DNA from 4 places in the Mesorhizobium sp. M0618 genome. Region 1 is predicted to be linked to each of the others. Evidence: predicted binding sites of a transcription regulator. Region 1 holds the regulator's gene; each other region holds the start of a gene.
The links. Region 1 encodes LexA, which represses DNA repair genes until DNA is damaged. Its sites were predicted from a motif close to TGTTCNNNNTGTGTTCNG; they were not measured.

Region 1 (3,978 bases):
TGCCGTGCTGTTCGATCGAGCAGCACTCACCATGCGCAATCTGGCGATCTCGGCGATCGCCGTCATCGTGGTGTCGCCGCATGAGGTGGTCGGCCCGAGTTTTCAGATGTCGTTCGCCGCGACCGCGGCTCTGGTCGGCGCCTATGCCGGCTGGGCCGATCACCGCGCGGGAAAAGCTAGACCGCCGCCGCCAAAGCGATCCATGCCAGGTTTCCTGACGCGAAAATTCCTGCTGGCGGCAACCGGCCTTGCCATGACCTCGATCATCGCCGGAAGCGCCACGACGCTGTTTGCCATCTGGCATTTTCAGCGTGTCTCGCCGCTTAGCCTGTTTGCCAACCTCGCGGTTATGCCGATCGTCACCGTCGTCATGTTCCTGGCCGTCGCCAGCGCGCTGCTGATGCCTTTCGGATTGGATTGGCCGGCTCTCTACCTGATGGGTAAGGGCCTGACGATGATGATCGCCATATCCGGCTGGATCTCCGAGCGTTCGCCTGTCGACGGGGTCGGGCTGATTTCGCAACAGTCGGTCCTGTTGGTGGCAATTGCTTTGGTCATCGCGACGATGGCGACAACTTGGCTGCGGCTCGCTGCCCTGCCATTCGCGCTGGCAGGCTTGCTGACCGTCTCGGATACGCGCACGCCGGATGTGCTGATCTCGGAAGACGCCCGGCTGGTGGCGTTGCCGATCGGTGGCGGCGAGCTTGCCGTCAGCCGGGAACGGCCGAACGAATTCACCGTCGACAACTGGAAACGCGCCCTGACATCAGAAACCATCGTCGTGCCAGAGGTGTTCGACAACAGCTATGGGCAATTCGATGTCGCGGATGCCGTTGATCTGCCGCTGGGATCGCCGTTCTATTGCTCCTCAGGCGTTTGCGTGGCCAGGCACATGTCCGGTGCGATCATTGCCTATGTCGAGGACCGCAAGGACACCTGGAAAGCCTGCGGCTTCGCCGAGCTGATCGTCATCAATGACGCCACCGCGTATGACGCCTGTCACAATCCGCTGGTTCTCGTCATCACCAAGCGGCAACTGGCTCGCAAAGGCAGTGCCGCGGTCTTCTTCGATCGCCAATCGGCGACCACGCCGGCGACGATCAGCTTCGCGGTGGACAGCCCATATCGGCCCTGGCACACGCAACGCAAATACTCTCGTGAGGCAAGGGGGCTGGCACCCTTCAAGAAACCGGAGAAGCCAGCGGCCAACCCGCAGCCGGCTCAGTAGCGGCGGATCAGGCCGACGAGCTTGCCTTGCACCTTGACCCTGTCCGGGCCGAAAATCCGTGTCTCGTAGGCTGGATTGGCGGCTTCGAGGGCAATCGAGGCGCCCTTGCGGCGGAACCGCTTCAGCGTCGCTTCCTCTTCGTCGACCAGCGCCACGATGATCTCGCCTGGCTGGGCGGTGTCGGCGTTGCGGATGATGACGGTGTCGCCATCGAAGATGCCGGCCTCGATCATCGAGTCACCCTTGACCTCCAGCGCATAGTGGGCGCCGCCCATGATCATATCCGGCGGCACCGAGATCGAATGCGTCTGATGCTGGATGGCATCGATCGGCACGCCGGCGGCGATGCGGCCCATCACCGGGATCGACACGGCGGAGACCGCATCGTCGTCATTGCCAGGCGAGGGCATCCGCGAAGGCGCCGGCTTGATCTGCCGGCCAAGGGCACCACCCTGACCGAGACTGCCCTGGATGACGCTTGGCGAAAACTTCTTTGCCGCGTTGAGACCGGGCGCGATCGAGTCCGGCAATCGCAGCACTTCCAGCGCGCGTGCCCGGTTGGGCAACCGGCGAATAAAGCCGCGCTCCTCAAGTGCGGTGATCAGCCGATGAATCCCGGATTTGGAAGCAAGGTCGAGCGCCTCCTTCATCTCGTCGAAGGATGGCGGAATGCCGCTCTCCTTCAGGCGTTCATGGATGAACATCAGCAGTTCATGTTGCTTGCGCGTCAGCATGGCGGCCCCCAGGTTACCTGAAACCAGAATCGAAAAACAAACCCAGAACAAACCCTATCTGTTCCAGTTGTGTTCTGCAACCGTTTAAAGTTTAATGAATTTGTTAAGGCTGCTGAAATTATTTGGCGCTTGCCAGCGGATCGCGATCAACAGGCGCTAGGCACGGCGATGCGCCTGTTCACATTGAAATTATTATGGTTAATGACCTGTGGCTCATCCTCGACCCAAGGCTTGGCATTATCAGTCTATCGACCTCCACAAAGGACGATATCAATCTTCGGGACGTTCGTTTGCCGTGAACGAAACGGAGCCAAAACGCCAACGTCTGTTGGCATTTGTGGCTGGAAATTCAGCCCTCCGTCATCTGCCAGGCAGTGAGGGCGGCGGCGGTGGATCGCGGGGATCGTTGCGTCAGGTAACGGCTTCCTTGACCGCGAAACGGCGGTCCTTCCATGCGCCCGTGCGCAGAATATCCTCCAGCACCTCAACCGCCAGCCACACATCCTTGTAGCCGACATAGAGCGGCGTGAAGCCGAAACGGATGGTCGATGGCGCACGAAAATCACCGATGACGCCGCGCTCGATCAGCGCCCGCATGATTTGATAGCCGTGATCGTGAAGGAACGACACCTGGCTGCCGCGCCTGGTCGCGTCGCGGGTGGTCTCCAGCGTGAGACCGTAGGCGCCGCACCTGGCTTCGACGAGCTGGATGAACAGTTCTGTCAACGCGACACTCTTCTTTCGCAATGCCGCCATGTCGACGTCATTCCAGATGGCAAGCGCGCCTTTGAGCGCCCGCATCGACAGGGTCGGCTGAGTGCCGCACAAAAAGCGGCGGATGCCGGTGCCGGCAACATAACCCCGTTCGAAGGCAAAGGGCCGCGCATGGCCCCACCAGCCGCTGAGCGGCTGGCTGATATCGCCGTGGTGGCGCTGCGCGGCATAGATGAAGGCCGGTGCGCCCGGACCGCCGTTGAGGTACTTGTAGGTGCAGCCGATGGCGAAATCGGCATTTGCGTGATCGAGCTCGACGGGCAGGGCGCCGGCGGTGTGGCAAAGATCCCAGACGATCAGCGCTCCGGCCGCATGAGCTTTGCGCGTCAGCGCCGCCATGTCGCGCAGTTCACCCGATTTGTAATTGACGTGATTGACCAGCACCACCGCGACGTTTTCGTCGATCAGCTCTTCGATGGTCGGCGCGTCGACACCCGCGAGGCGCAGCAGGACGCCATCCCGGGTCGAGGCCACGCCTTCGGCGATGTACAGGTCGGTGGGAAAACTGTCACCTTCGGCGACGATGGCCGACCGGCCGGGCCGCATCTCCATCGCCGCGTGCAGCACCTTGTAGATGTTGGTCGATGTCGTGTCGCAGACAACGGTCTGGCCGGCCGCGGCTCCTATCAGGCGTCCGAGCTGGTCGCCGAGTTCGATTGGCATCTCGAACCATCCGGCCGTGTTCCAAGCTCGGATGAGATCCTGGGCCCATTCTTGGGTCGCCGCCTGCTGCAGCTCGCTGAAAACGGCATGAGACGCTGCCCCCAGTGAATTGCCGTCGAGATAGATCATCCCCTCCGGCAGAATGAAACGGTCGCGCATGGCCCGCAGCGGATCCGTGGCATCCATCGCTTCGACTGCGGCGAGATCAGGAATTCCACTCATGGTCGGTCAGTCCCCGGTTGTTCGCGAAGGGTTTTCCGCCACAGCGCGTCCCCTCGGTGTGCCTGTTTTCATTTCGACGTCAGAGCCGGGTGCGGACCGTCCACAGCTCCGAGAACAGCACGACCTCGAGCATTTTCTTCAGATACGAAGCACCCGACGTGCCGCCGGTGCCGCGTTTCAGGCCGATGATGCGCTCCACCGTGGTGACGTGGTTGAAGCGCCAGCGGCGGAAGTAGTCCTCGAAGTCGACCAGCTTCTCGGCCAGTTCGTAGAACATCCAGTAGCGCTGCGGATCGCGGTAGATGGTCTGCCAGGCGACCAGCACCTCTTCATTCTCGGTTCGCGTCTCACGCCAGT
Region 2 (3,978 bases), on a different contig from region 1:
CGAGCGGCGCGCGCGGTGCCGCCATGACGGCGCCCGCCGTGCGCAGGCCGACGCTTTCCAGGCTGGTGCGGGTCGCCGGCTCAATGCGCAGCGCGGCCAGCGGCAGGGGTGCCAGCAGCGCTTCCTCCTCGCCTGACACAACGATGCGGTCGCCGCAAAACCGTGCCGCCGCCCAGGCCGCGCCCGGCGTCGCGGCAAGCCCGGCACGGACATCGAAACCCTGATGGAAGAAGCGCGACAGGATGTCGTCCAGCATGGCACGTTCGCCGCCGAACAGATGGGTGCAGCCGGTGACGTCGAGAAACAGGCCGTCCGCGCCATCCAGCGCCACCAGCGGGGTGTAGCGGTCGCACCAGTCGGCAAGGCCTTCGAGCAGGCGGCGGTCGGCTTCCGGATCGGCCTCGACGATGTCGATCGACGGATGCATGGCGCGCGCATCGGCGATGCCCATGTCGCGCTTCAGGTGCAGCGCCTCAGCCCGCTCGTCGAGGGCCGAGATGCGCTGTGCGTTGCGGTCGCGATGGCTGATCACGAGCGGCGGGTGAGATGGGTGATCCGACGGCCGGGAACGCCAGGACCGCCCCAGACGCTGGCGCAGGACTCTTTCCGCCGCCAGATAGGGAAACCACAGGGACAGGATTCTTTGGCCGGTTTCTTTCCCCACCTGCTCCTTCGTCTCCCGCTCTTTCGTCGCCCGCTCTTTCGTCGAATGCGCATTCATCGGGATTCCACTCCAGTGTGAATTGTCCAGGCAGGGCCGTGCGGCTCTTGCCGATGGTGAGGGTGAAGGCCGGGCGGCCGATCGAGCCGGCCAGCGGCCCGGCGATGGTGTCGCGCGGCACCGCCGGTGCCGACGTGACGATGAGGCGGACGGGTGCCGCCGTCGGTTCGGGCTCGGCCGCCTGCCGCAGCAGGAACACCGGGCGGCCGGCCGCTTGCGCCCTTGCATGCAGCCGGCGTGTCGCGGTCAGGTCAAGCCGCTGCGGATTGCCGCGAATTTCGAGGATGACCGCGGCGAGCGCCGTCATCCGGGCCGCCTCCTCGGCGACCCACAGCGCATCGACAAGTCTCGGTGCCTCGGAAAACAGCAATTGCTCCGGCTCGATGCCGAACGAGGCGTGAAGCCCCCTGGCATAGGGAAAGCCGGCCTCGCGAAAGATCTCCGATGTGCCGATCCACAGCACCGGCAGCCCCGGCGTTTGCTTGAGGATCAGGCTTGTGAGCGACAAAGCGAAGCCGGCGACGGCCCCGGCATCGCGGGTTTGCGTGCCATGGATTTCGCTCAGGGCGGCCTTCGGCAGGCCGCCGCTCAGGGCGGCGTCGAGGCGCTCGACGCCAACAGGCAGGAACGCATCCGGCAACGCCGCGGCAATGCCACGCCGGACGATTGTGAGATCGGTGTTGACGTCGGCATCAAAGGGCGCGGCGGCCGGCGCAGCCAAGCGCTCGGGCAGCGTTCCCTCGATTTTCGCGATCTGGCGGCGCAGGGCAAAAACAGTCTCCCGCGCCACAGCGGTCATCGCCATGACGGTCAGCTTCCACTCACATTGTTCCTGTTATGTTCTCTATAGATTCCAGAGCGCATCCCAAGAGTCAAGCAGACACATAGGGAATTATTCCTCTCGGCATGGATGGCGCAGGCGCATCGGCCCGTGTCATTTGCCGATTACGGTGCGAAAGCCTATATGCCGGGATCAAAGGACAAAGCATGGCCCGCATCTACAAGACCCGCACCTGGCACGACGAACTCTCGCCCTCGATGGACGAAATGGAGTTCCTGGCGCTGGAGGCGTACGCCCATCTGCCGGAGGATTTTCGCAAGCTGACCGGCGAGATCGTCATCCAGATCGCCGAATTCCCGACCGACGAGATCATGGACGATCTGTCGCTGGAAACGCCGTTCGACCTGCTCGGTCTGTTCGAGGGACGCGGCATCGCCGAGCGCTGGAACCCGCAGACCGGCGAAGGCCCGAACCGGATCACGCTTTACCGCCGCGCCATCCTCGACTACTGGTCCGAGAACGAAGAGACGCTGGGCGACATCGTCACCCACGTGCTGATCCACGAGATCGGTCACCATTTCGGCCTGTCGGACGATGATATGGAGAAGATCGAAGAGGCGGCGGAATAGCTGGTTCCTGCGTCGCGTGAAATGTCCATTCCTATCCAGTCGGTCCAGAACCCAGCGGCGGCAAGGGTTTCTGGGATCCCGCTTCAGATAGGTTGGTCATTCGGCTGATGAAAAGATGCAGCGCCTTGCGCACGGCGAGCGATGGCGGCTCGGACGGATGCCACTCCGGAAAATGACCATCAACCACCATTCGTGCCAACCCATAGACAAAGGCACGAGCGGCAAGAACCAGATGATCGAAATCCGCGTTCGCAGCCAGTTGACCCTGGTGTTGCGCTTGGGTCAGCAGGTCGATCATCTTCCGGCGAATGGCCTCATTCTGACCGCGAAGACTGTCCGACGCGTCGAAATCAATCAGGGTTCGGGAACTGATGATCTGGAAATGCGTGGGATTGGCGATCGCCCATTCCAGATAGCCTTGTCCGATTGCTTCGAAGGCCACGATGGGATCCGCGCTGTCGACTGCTGAAAGTGCATTGGCAACGGCCTCTGTCAGCCGGTTCATGGCCTGTTCGGCGACCGCGGTCAGTAGCGCTGTTTTCGACTGAAAATGCCGGAAGGGGGCGCCGGGGGAAACGCCGGCCCGCTTTGCGGCTTCGCGCACGCTTACATTGTCGGGGCCGCCTTCCTCGACAAGTTGAATTGCAGCATCGATCAACGTGTCGCGCAAATTGCCATGGTGGTAGCCGGTGCGGCGAGGCGTCTTGGCGTTTGCCATCTCTTTTCCTTCGTTCCGTAGAGCTGCTTCACGCGTTTGTAGCACGATCCGCGATTTATGTAATCACTGTTTACAATGCAGACAAGAGCATGTAAGCAGTGATTACAGATGGGATCGGAACAGGCCTGCGGTCTTCGCGGCTCCCGTTTTCCCAGTTGAGGAGACGACCATGCTCGCCACAACCGCCGAACCCCGCCGTCCGCAATCGACTATTTCGCTTCGGAGTCCAGCCGAAGAAGCTCAACACAAGGAGAATTCCACGACCATCCAGTCGAGCGCGGCTGTGCCCAGCGCTACGCTTTATCGGCTTGCCTCCGCGGCCGGCGTCGGAAGCGCGCTTATTCTCCTGGTCAACGCGGCCAAACGCAGCTCGCTCATCGCGACCACCGATCTGACGCAACTTCTCGCACCGGTCGCCGAGATATTGGCGCTTGGTCTTGTCGTCGGCCTGTTTCTTGCGTTTGGCCGGCGCGCGGGCCTGTTCGGCACCATCGCGTTTGTCATCAACTTCGTTGCACTGGCAAGTTTGGTCGGCGTGGAAGTGGTGATCAATCTGGTATTTTCGAAACTTCCGCTGACAACCATCATCGAGCTGCGCGCCGGCCCTCTCGGACTGGCTTTGGTCGTCAGTTCGTTCCTTTTTCTGCTTGGGACACTTGCGTTTGTAATCTCTCTTGTCGTTGCAAGAGGCGTTCCGCGCATTCCACTCGCCCTCTATTTCATTGGCGCGGTGCCTATCGCGCTCCGTGCGTTCGTGCCGGAGTGGGCTCTTGACCTGGGCCTGGTGACGCTTGCGGCAGCCATCGCCTGGCTGGCCGGCTGGCTGTGGATGCGAGCGGAGCCTACCAGTCGCTGAGCTTCGTATCGGGTCCGTATTCCTGGCCGTCTATATCCTTGACCACGGCCTGGCCGCAACGCATCGCTTTGGCCTTCTTGTCGTAGGCATAGGTCGGCGAGCCGAACAGGTGCCAGCCCTTGTTCAGCGCCGCCGTCACCTTGTGGCAGAAGCTGGCATCGTCCGGAGCGGACAGAAAGCGGTAGAGTTTCATTGTTCAATTCCTGTCGTGAGTAGCTATAGCTCGCCCGCATCCATCGAGCATTTATGACCCGATGGCGGCTGCCTTCGCCA
Region 3 (3,978 bases), on a different contig from region 1:
ATCCGCTCGAAAGTACCGTCACCTTCACACTTGCCCGAACCGTTTCCGGCGGCACGCATCTGCGCATCGTCCATGACGGATTTGCCCGCAAGGCCATGCCTGCCATCGCCATGGCGGGCGCCGGCTGCCGGCTTTCGCTCGGTGCAAACAGGTCATCTAAGCCAATCGCCGCAAACACGCCTCGCCTCCTGCTTCGCGCGGCCTGAAAACAAAACGGACGGAGAGAGATAATGAGCGGTGTTGCCAGTCTGGTGCCGATGGTCATCGAGCAATCGAGCCGCGGCGAACGCGCCTTCGACATCTTTTCGCGGCTGCTGCGCGAGCGCATCATCTTCATCAACGGCGAGATCAACGACGACATTTCGGCGCTGGTCTGCGCGCAGCTTTTGTCGCTGGAATCGGACAATCCCGACAAGGAGATCTCGCTCTACATCAACTCGCCGGGCGGCGTGGTCACCAGCGGCTTCGCCATCTACGACACAATGCAATACATCAGCTGCCCGGTGTCGACCGTATGCATGGGGTTTGCCGCATCGATGGGCTCGTTCCTGCTGATGGCAGGCGCACCGGGGCGCCGGATCTCGCTGCCGAACGCCACCATCCTGCTGCACCAGCCGCTGGGCGGCTTCCAGGGCCAGGCCTCCGACATCCAGCGCCATGCCGAGCGCATCGGCCGGACGAAACGGCACATGGCCGAACTCTACGCGCAGCATTGCGGCCGCAGCTATGAAGAGGTCGAGCGCACGCTGGACCGCGACCACTTCATGACCGCCCGCGAGGCCCAGGCATGGGGCATCGTCGACCATGTTTTCGACACGCGAAAAAAGGCGGCGTGAGCCAGGGCCGGATCGGACTCCGTCCGGCTGTCGAAGATTTGACGATGCCGGTCTGGTTCCATCGGCGGCGCGCCACTATAGTCTTGGGATGACCGACACTCATCAGTCCAGATCATTGCACCGCGTCATCGCCGTTGTAGCGCTCGCCATTGCGGGCCTCATCAGCGGCGCGGCACTTGCCGAAGACAGTTCGCCGTCAACGCAAAAAGGCGCCCTGCCCGGCGTAACCGGCGACTACCGCATCGCCAAGCCGGCTCCGGAGCCCGACGACGCGTTTCCCGGCAACGGCAACGGCCAGTTCAAGATCGGCGATACGGATGTCAGGATTTCCGGCAGCATCACCGTCGATGTCGGCGCCGGCTCGATCGGGCCGCCGCGCCACTGACAGTCTGTCGGCGCGTGCTGCGTTGCGCCAAACAGACAATCCGCACATGAAAACGGCCCCGCCGTGCTTTGCGCAAACGGACGGGGCCTTTTTGGATCTCAAATCCAATCTCTACCGGGAGTGTACTGCCGGCATTTGATTTCGGATGCAACGCGGCGTTCAACCGACGATCCGACTAACAGTCTCTGATTTTTACGGGGATATGGCAGGTCACGGTTTGTCGGGTGGCGAAAACGCTAAACCCTGGCACTTATGCCTGCCGCCGCTCCAGTAACAACTGGAACCCTATGGGACGATCCGGTGGCGTCATAGCTCCGCTCCTTTGTCCATTGCGACGTTGTCGTCACGAAGCACAAATCGCAAATGCCTGCGGCGTCTCGCAGGCCGCCTTTGGGCGGCGAGGCCATCGAAAGACGGCCGTCTTCGTTGACTGCTGGAGACTGCTCCCGTCAGCTGGTGGCGTCAACCATCAATAGCCGGTTACCGAAAAATGTGATCGCCGGAAGGTTACGTGCAGGTCAGCTTTTGCACAGCTTTGTCAGGAGCGTGTTCGGCCTTTGTTCTTTCCGCTTGCCCGTTCACGCGAAAGACGGTTAAACGCTTTGGTCGGGAATTGTGGCGTCTCTCGACGTGGCGGCAAAACTACCTACATAGGGGATGGCCGGGAAAACCCGCCATTCCAGGAAATTCCAGATTCTGAGGCGGCGACCGGCTATGGCCGACCATAAATATCTTTCCATTCGCGGGGCGCGCGAACACAATCTGAAGAATGTCGATCTCGACTTGCCGCGTGACAGCCTGATTGTCATGACCGGCCTGTCGGGGTCCGGCAAGTCATCGCTTGCCTTCGACACGATCTATGCCGAAGGCCAGCGCCGCTACGTCGAAAGCCTGTCGGCCTACGCGCGGCAATTCCTTGAGATGATGCAGAAGCCTGACGTCGACCAGATCGACGGCCTGTCGCCCGCCATCTCCATCGAGCAGAAGACCACCTCGAAGAACCCGCGTTCGACCGTCGGCACCGTCACCGAGATCTACGACTATATGCGGCTGCTTTTTGCGCGCGTCGGCATCCCCTATTCGCCGGCCACCGGCCTGCCGATCGAGAGCCAGACGGTTTCGCAGATGGTCGACCGCGTGCTGGCGATCGAGGAAGGCACGCGCCTGTTCATCCTGGCGCCAATGGTGCGTGGCCGCAAAGGCGAGTACCGCAAGGAATTGCTGGAACTGCAGAAGAAGGGCTTTCAACGCGTCAAGGTCGACGGCGTCTTCTATGAGATCGCCGACGTGCCGGCGCTGGACAAGAAGTACAAGCATGACCTCGATGTCGTCGTCGACCGCATTGTCGTGCGCGGCGATCTGGCAACACGGCTTGCCGATTCCATCGAAACGGCGCTGAAGCTGGCCGATGGGCTGGCGGTCGCCGAATTCGCCGACAAGCCGCTCGATTCCAGCCAGACCGGCGAAGATTCGGTCAACAAGTCGAAGAACGAGACACATGAGCGCATCCTGTTCTCGGAAAAGTTCGCTTGCCCGGTCTCCGGCTTCACCATTCCGGAAATCGAACCGCGGCTGTTCTCGTTCAACAACCCGTTCGGCGCCTGCCCGACCTGCGACGGTCTCGGCAGCCAGCGCGCCATCGATGGCAATCTGATCGTGCCGGACGAGAACATCTCGCTGCGCGACGGCGCCGTCAGCCCGTGGGCGAAGTCGACCTCGCCCTATTACGCGCAGACGCTGGAAGCACTTGGCAAGGCCTATGGCTTCAAGCTCGGCGACAAGTTCAAGGATTTGTCCGAAGAGGCCAAGGAAGCCATCCTGCGCGGCACCGGCGAGCGCGAGATCACCTTCCAGTATGATGACGGCCTGCGCTCCTACAAGACCACCAAGACCTTTGAAGGCGTCATTCCCAATCTGGAGCGGCGCTGGAAAGAGACCGAATCCGCCTGGATGCGTGAGGAGATCGAGCGCTTCATGTCGGCCACGCCCTGCCCGGTCTGCAAGGGCTATCGGCTGAAGCCCGAGTCGCTGGCGGTGAAGATCGCCGGCAAGCACATCGGCGAAGTCACCGAGCAGTCGATCCGCAACGCCGACAAATGGTTCACCGACCTGCCGGCGCACCTCAACGACAAGCAGAACGAAATCGCGGTGCGCGTCTTGAAGGAAATCCGCGAACGGCTGCGCTTCCTCAACGATGTCGGGCTCGACTACCTGACGCTGTCGCGCAATTCCGGCACGCTGTCGGGCGGCGAGAGCCAGCGCATCCGGCTGGCATCGCAGATCGGCTCCGGTCTCACGGGCGTGCTCTACGTGCTGGACGAACCGTCGATCGGCCTGCATCAGCGCGACAATGCCCGCCTGCTCGATACGCTGAAGCACCTGCGCGATATCGGCAACACGGTCATCGTCGTCGAGCATGACGAGGACGCCATCCTGCATGCCGACTATGTCGTCGACATGGGTCCGGCCGCCGGCATCCATGGCGGCGAGATCATCGCCCAGGGCACGCCGCAGCAGGTCATGGCCAATCCCAATTCGATCACCGGCAAATATCTGTCGGGCGCGCTCGAAGTGGCGACGCCAGGCGTGCGGCGTGAAGCGAAGAAAAACCGGCGCCTGAAGATCGTCGGCGCGCGCGGCAACAATCTGAAGAACGTCACCGCCGAAATCCCGCTCGGCACTTTTACCGCCGTCACCGGCGTGTCGGGCGGCGGCAAGTCGACCTTCCTGATCGAGACTTTGTTCAAGGCGGCGTCA
Region 4 (3,978 bases), on a different contig from region 1:
CCTCGGTCAGCTCGCGGCGAAGGCCGGCATGGTCCTTGTACGCGATGTCGTATTGAGCGCGTTTGACCGGATCCTTGAGCGTGTTGTGGGCTTCCACGATTTCACTGAAGCGGGCTTCATCGCCGGTTTCGCGATTGTCGGGATGATAGCGCATCGCAAAATAGCGAAATATGCGCTCCAGCGTTTCCGAATTGGCGTTCGGGCTAACTTCCAAAACTTCGTAGTAGTCAATGAACATAGCGGGCTCCCCGACCGCAACCATATTCGCATTGTCTAAATAAGGAATGTCCAATGCAGAGACCAAGACTTTGGTCCGGCGTCGATGACATCCACGCTTCTGGAAGAGGAAGAAAATGGCCGGCGCCCGCTCGGTGAGGCCGTTGGGTGGTGAGGACGCCGGCCAAGCGGACAATCAGGTCCGCCGCACCGTGGAGATGATCGATTCGCAGAGGCGGTGTTATGGCGTGATCGCGGAAGGCAATGTGGCGAGGTCGGCTTGTCGGGCGGCGAGTGACCTACGCCGCCTGCGCCATCCGCTCCGAGCTCATGCGGTAGGAGATCGCTTCGGCCAGATGGATTCGGCCGACGGTTTCGCTGGCGTCGAGATCGGCAAGCGTCCGTGCCACCTTCAGCACACGGTGATAGGCCCGCGCCGAAAAGGCGAGCTTTTCGCTGGCGTCCTTGAGCAGCGACAGGCCGGCGGCGTCAGGCATGGCGATTTCCTCGATGATCGACGGTGAGCAATGCGCGTTGGTGGTGGCGCGGGTGGCGCCGAGCCGCTCGAAGCGTTCGCGCTGGATGGTGCGGGCGCGTGCCACACGCAGCGCCACATCGGCACTTTTCTCCGCCCGGTCGGGCCGGATCAAGTCGCTGGCCGACACCGCGGGCACTTCGATCTTGAGATCGATGCGGTCGAGCAGCGGACCCGAAATGCGCGCCTGATAGTCGGTGCGGCAACGCTCGCCGCGCAGGCAGCGATAGCCCGGCTCGCCGGCCATGCCGCAACGGCACGGGTTCATCGCCGCCACCAGCTGGATACGCGCCGGATAGGTGACGCGATGGTTGGCCCGCGCGATCATGCAGTCGCCGGTCTCCAGCGGCTGGCGCAGCGCATCGAGCGTCTGCGGCGTGAACTCGGGAAACTCGTCGAGGAACAGCACGCCGTGGTGGGCAAGCGACACCTCACCCGGCCGTGCGCGGATGCCGCCGCCGACCATCGCCGCCATCGAGGCCGAATGATGCGGGGCGCGGAACGGCCGCCGGTCGGTCAGCTTGCCTTCGCCGAGCTCTCCCGCCACCGAGGCGATCATCGAGACTTCGAGCAATTCCTTCGGCGCCAGCGGCGGCAGGATCGACGGCAGCCGCTGCGCCAGCATCGATTTGCCGGATCCAGGCGGTCCGATCATAAGCAGATTATGACCGCCGGCCGCCGCCACCTCCAGCGCCCGCTTGGCGGTCTCCTGGCCCTTGATGTCGGCGAGGTCAGGCAGATCCAGCGCCGCGGCGTGCATACCGGCCTCGGGGCGCGACAGCACCTGCGTGCCACGAAAATGATTGGCGATGGCAATCAGGCTGCGCGGTGCCAGAATGTCGATATCCTTTCCAGCCCAGGCCGCTTCCGGCCCGCATGCGAACGGGCAGATCAGGCCCTTGCCCTCGGCATTGGCGGCGATCGCCGCCGGCAAGGAGCCGGCGACCGCGGCAATCGTGCCGTCGAGTGACAATTCTCCAAGCACGACATAGCCGGCCAGCATGTCGCCCGGAATGGCGCCCAGCGCGGCCATTAGGCCGAGTGCGATCGGCAGGTCGTAGTGGCTGCCTTCCTTCGGCAGGTCGGCCGGCGCCAGATTGACAGTCACCTTCTTCGACGGCATCGACAGGCCGGAAGCATGCAGTGCGGCCTGCACCCGCTCGCGGCTTTCGGCCACCGCCTTGTCGCCCAGGCCGACGATGTGCATGTTGACCTTGCCGGGCGCGATCATCACCTGCACGTCGACCGGCACGGCCTCGATGCCCTGGAAAGCGACCGTGCGAACCCGCGCCACCATTTTTTGTACCCCCGGACAGTAGTTCGCCCATGCCCTGGCGATCAGGGTGTGAGCGAAGTCAAAGAAGACAACCACAGATTTCGGAGTTAAGCAAGAACATTACGAGAACATATAGCTTCACCACGGTGAGGAATTCTGCCGGCAAGGAGCGCCGTCCATAAGCTAGGCTTTGATCGGAAGCTTGAGCGCCCGCTCCGTCAAAGGCTCGCTGGCATCAAAGATGACATACCCGAGCATAGATGGCTAGAATTTGTCGAACAGGCGCTCCACCTTGCGGGCGAACATTTCCCTCTGGTCATCAGAGATGTTTTCGACGGAATATCTCGTCAGGTAGAGGTGCCTCACGTTGCGGCCGCACATAGTCTTGAGACCGCGCAGCAGCACCTTCCTTCCCGGGTTTTGCATGTACAGTTCAGTATACCACCACGGCGACCCGCATGTGGTAACAACGCCCATCCGCCGGATGTTCAATAGCGCCGGCTTGATCACGCCACCGTCTGCCGGCAACTCGTAAGCCACCCCCGGTCGCCAAACTCGATCAAAATAACCCTTCAAGATTGCGGGCATGCCTGACCACCATGTCGGAAAGCAGAAAACGCATGCCTCCGCCCATCTCAACGCGTCGATGTAAACCTGCAAGTCGCTGGGTGCCTGGGCAGGGTCAAAGTGGCCATGTCTTTCTTCGGCATGCATCACAGGATCGAACTTCATCTGATGGAGATCGAAATCAACGACCTCGTCACCCCTGGCTTTGAGGGTCTGAACGACCCGTTTGTGGAGCGCCGCCTGGTAACTGTCGGCTAGTGGATGCGCGTAGACGACATTGATTTTCATGGCGCGGGCCTTCAGGCTTCGAATTACACGCACATATTAGCCGTCGCGCAACCAAGTGGAAACAGCAAGGTCAGTGGCGGGGAGGGAAGCCCATCGCCGGTGTCGATCCGCAGCGGGCTTATACAATCGCCTGATCAAATGAGGAACATTACAAGAATATGCAGCCGCGCCGGTCGCGGCTGGGTTGTGGCCGGTTGCAGAAACCGGAACATGGTTAAGACAAAATGAAAACGGCTTACCCGCGCTTGCCCTCGACCGCGTCCCAGAACAGGCTGGCGATGTCGGCGCCGCCGAAGCGCTTGACCTCGCGCACGCCGGTCGGCGAGGTCACGTTGATCTCGGTCATGTAGTCGCCGATGACGTCGATGCCGACCAGGATGAAGCCGCGCTCCTTCAGTGATGGACCGATGCGGGCGCAGATCTCGCGTTCGCGCGCCGTCAGTTCGGTCTTTTCGGCGCGGCCGCCGACATGCATGTTGGAGCGGGAATCATGCTCGGCCGGCACCCGGTTGATGGCGCCGACCGGCTCGCCGTCGATCAGGATGATGCGCTTGTCGCCCTTGCGCACGTCCTTGAGATAGCGCTGCACGATATAGGGTTCGCGGAACATCTGGCCGAACATTTCCAGCAGCGAGGCAAGGTTCCGGTCGGCCTCCAGCATGTGGAAGATACCGGCGCCGCCATTGCCGTACAGCGGCTTGATGATGATGTCGCCGAATTCCTTGCGGAAGGCGGCAACTTCGAGTGGATCCTTGGTGATCAGCGTGTCCGGCATCAGGTCGGCAAATTCGGTGACGAAGATCTTTTCGGGGCTGTTGCGCACCCAAGCCGGGTCGTTGACCACGAGCGTCCCGGGATGGATGCGTTCGAGAATGTGCGTGGTGGTGATGTAGTTCATGTCGAAGGGTGGATCCTGGCGCAGCAGCACGACATCCATCTCCGACAGATCGGTGCGCACCTTCTCGCCCAGCGAATAGTGGCTGCCCTTCTCGTCGCGCACCTGCATTTTCTCGATGCGGGCAAACACCTTGCCGTCGCGCAGCGACAGCCGATCCGGCGTGTAGTGGAACAGCTCATGGCCGCGCCGCTGCGCTTC

Region 2: the regulator LexA is predicted to act here: its motif matches at 1,549-1,566, upstream of NKJ04_RS31910 (ImuA family protein).
Region 3: the regulator LexA is predicted to act here: its motif matches at 1,769-1,786, upstream of uvrA (excinuclease ABC subunit UvrA).
Region 4: the regulator LexA is predicted to act here: its motif matches at 2,141-2,158, upstream of NKJ04_RS02060 (YifB family Mg chelatase-like AAA ATPase).

Annotation. Positions count from the first base shown of each region.
Region 1 is NZ_JAMYQH010000014.1:28,350-32,327, forward strand. It holds gene NKJ04_RS16365 (ComEC/Rec2 family competence protein) at 1-1,228, shown strand, start outside; gene lexA (transcriptional repressor LexA) at 1,222-1,962, opposite strand; gene kynU (kynureninase) at 2,374-3,621, opposite strand; gene kynA (tryptophan 2,3-dioxygenase) at 3,701-3,978, opposite strand, start outside.
Region 2 is NZ_JAMYQH010000049.1:1,082-5,059, reverse strand. It holds gene NKJ04_RS31915 (DUF6504 family protein) at 1-532, opposite strand, end outside; gene NKJ04_RS31910 (ImuA family protein) at 474-1,526, opposite strand; gene NKJ04_RS31905 (metallopeptidase family protein) at 1,709-2,131, shown strand; gene NKJ04_RS31900 (TetR/AcrR family transcriptional regulator) at 2,163-2,849, opposite strand; gene NKJ04_RS31895 (hypothetical protein) at 3,019-3,705, shown strand; gene NKJ04_RS31890 (DUF1737 domain-containing protein) at 3,692-3,898, opposite strand; gene NKJ04_RS31885 (HpcH/HpaI aldolase/citrate lyase family protein) at 3,950-3,978, opposite strand, start outside.
Region 3 is NZ_JAMYQH010000036.1:53,146-57,123, forward strand. It holds partial or broken gene NKJ04_RS28900 (SRPBCC family protein) at 1-206, shown strand, start outside; gene NKJ04_RS28905 (ATP-dependent Clp protease proteolytic subunit) at 231-836, shown strand; gene NKJ04_RS28910 (hypothetical protein) at 925-1,221, shown strand; gene uvrA (excinuclease ABC subunit UvrA) at 1,936-3,978, shown strand, end outside.
Region 4 is NZ_JAMYQH010000001.1:422,719-426,696, reverse strand. It holds gene NKJ04_RS02065 (DnaJ domain-containing protein) at 1-238, opposite strand, end outside; gene NKJ04_RS02060 (YifB family Mg chelatase-like AAA ATPase) at 516-2,048, opposite strand; gene NKJ04_RS02055 (NAD(P)H-dependent oxidoreductase) at 2,292-2,882, opposite strand; gene gshB (glutathione synthase) at 3,118-3,978, opposite strand, start outside.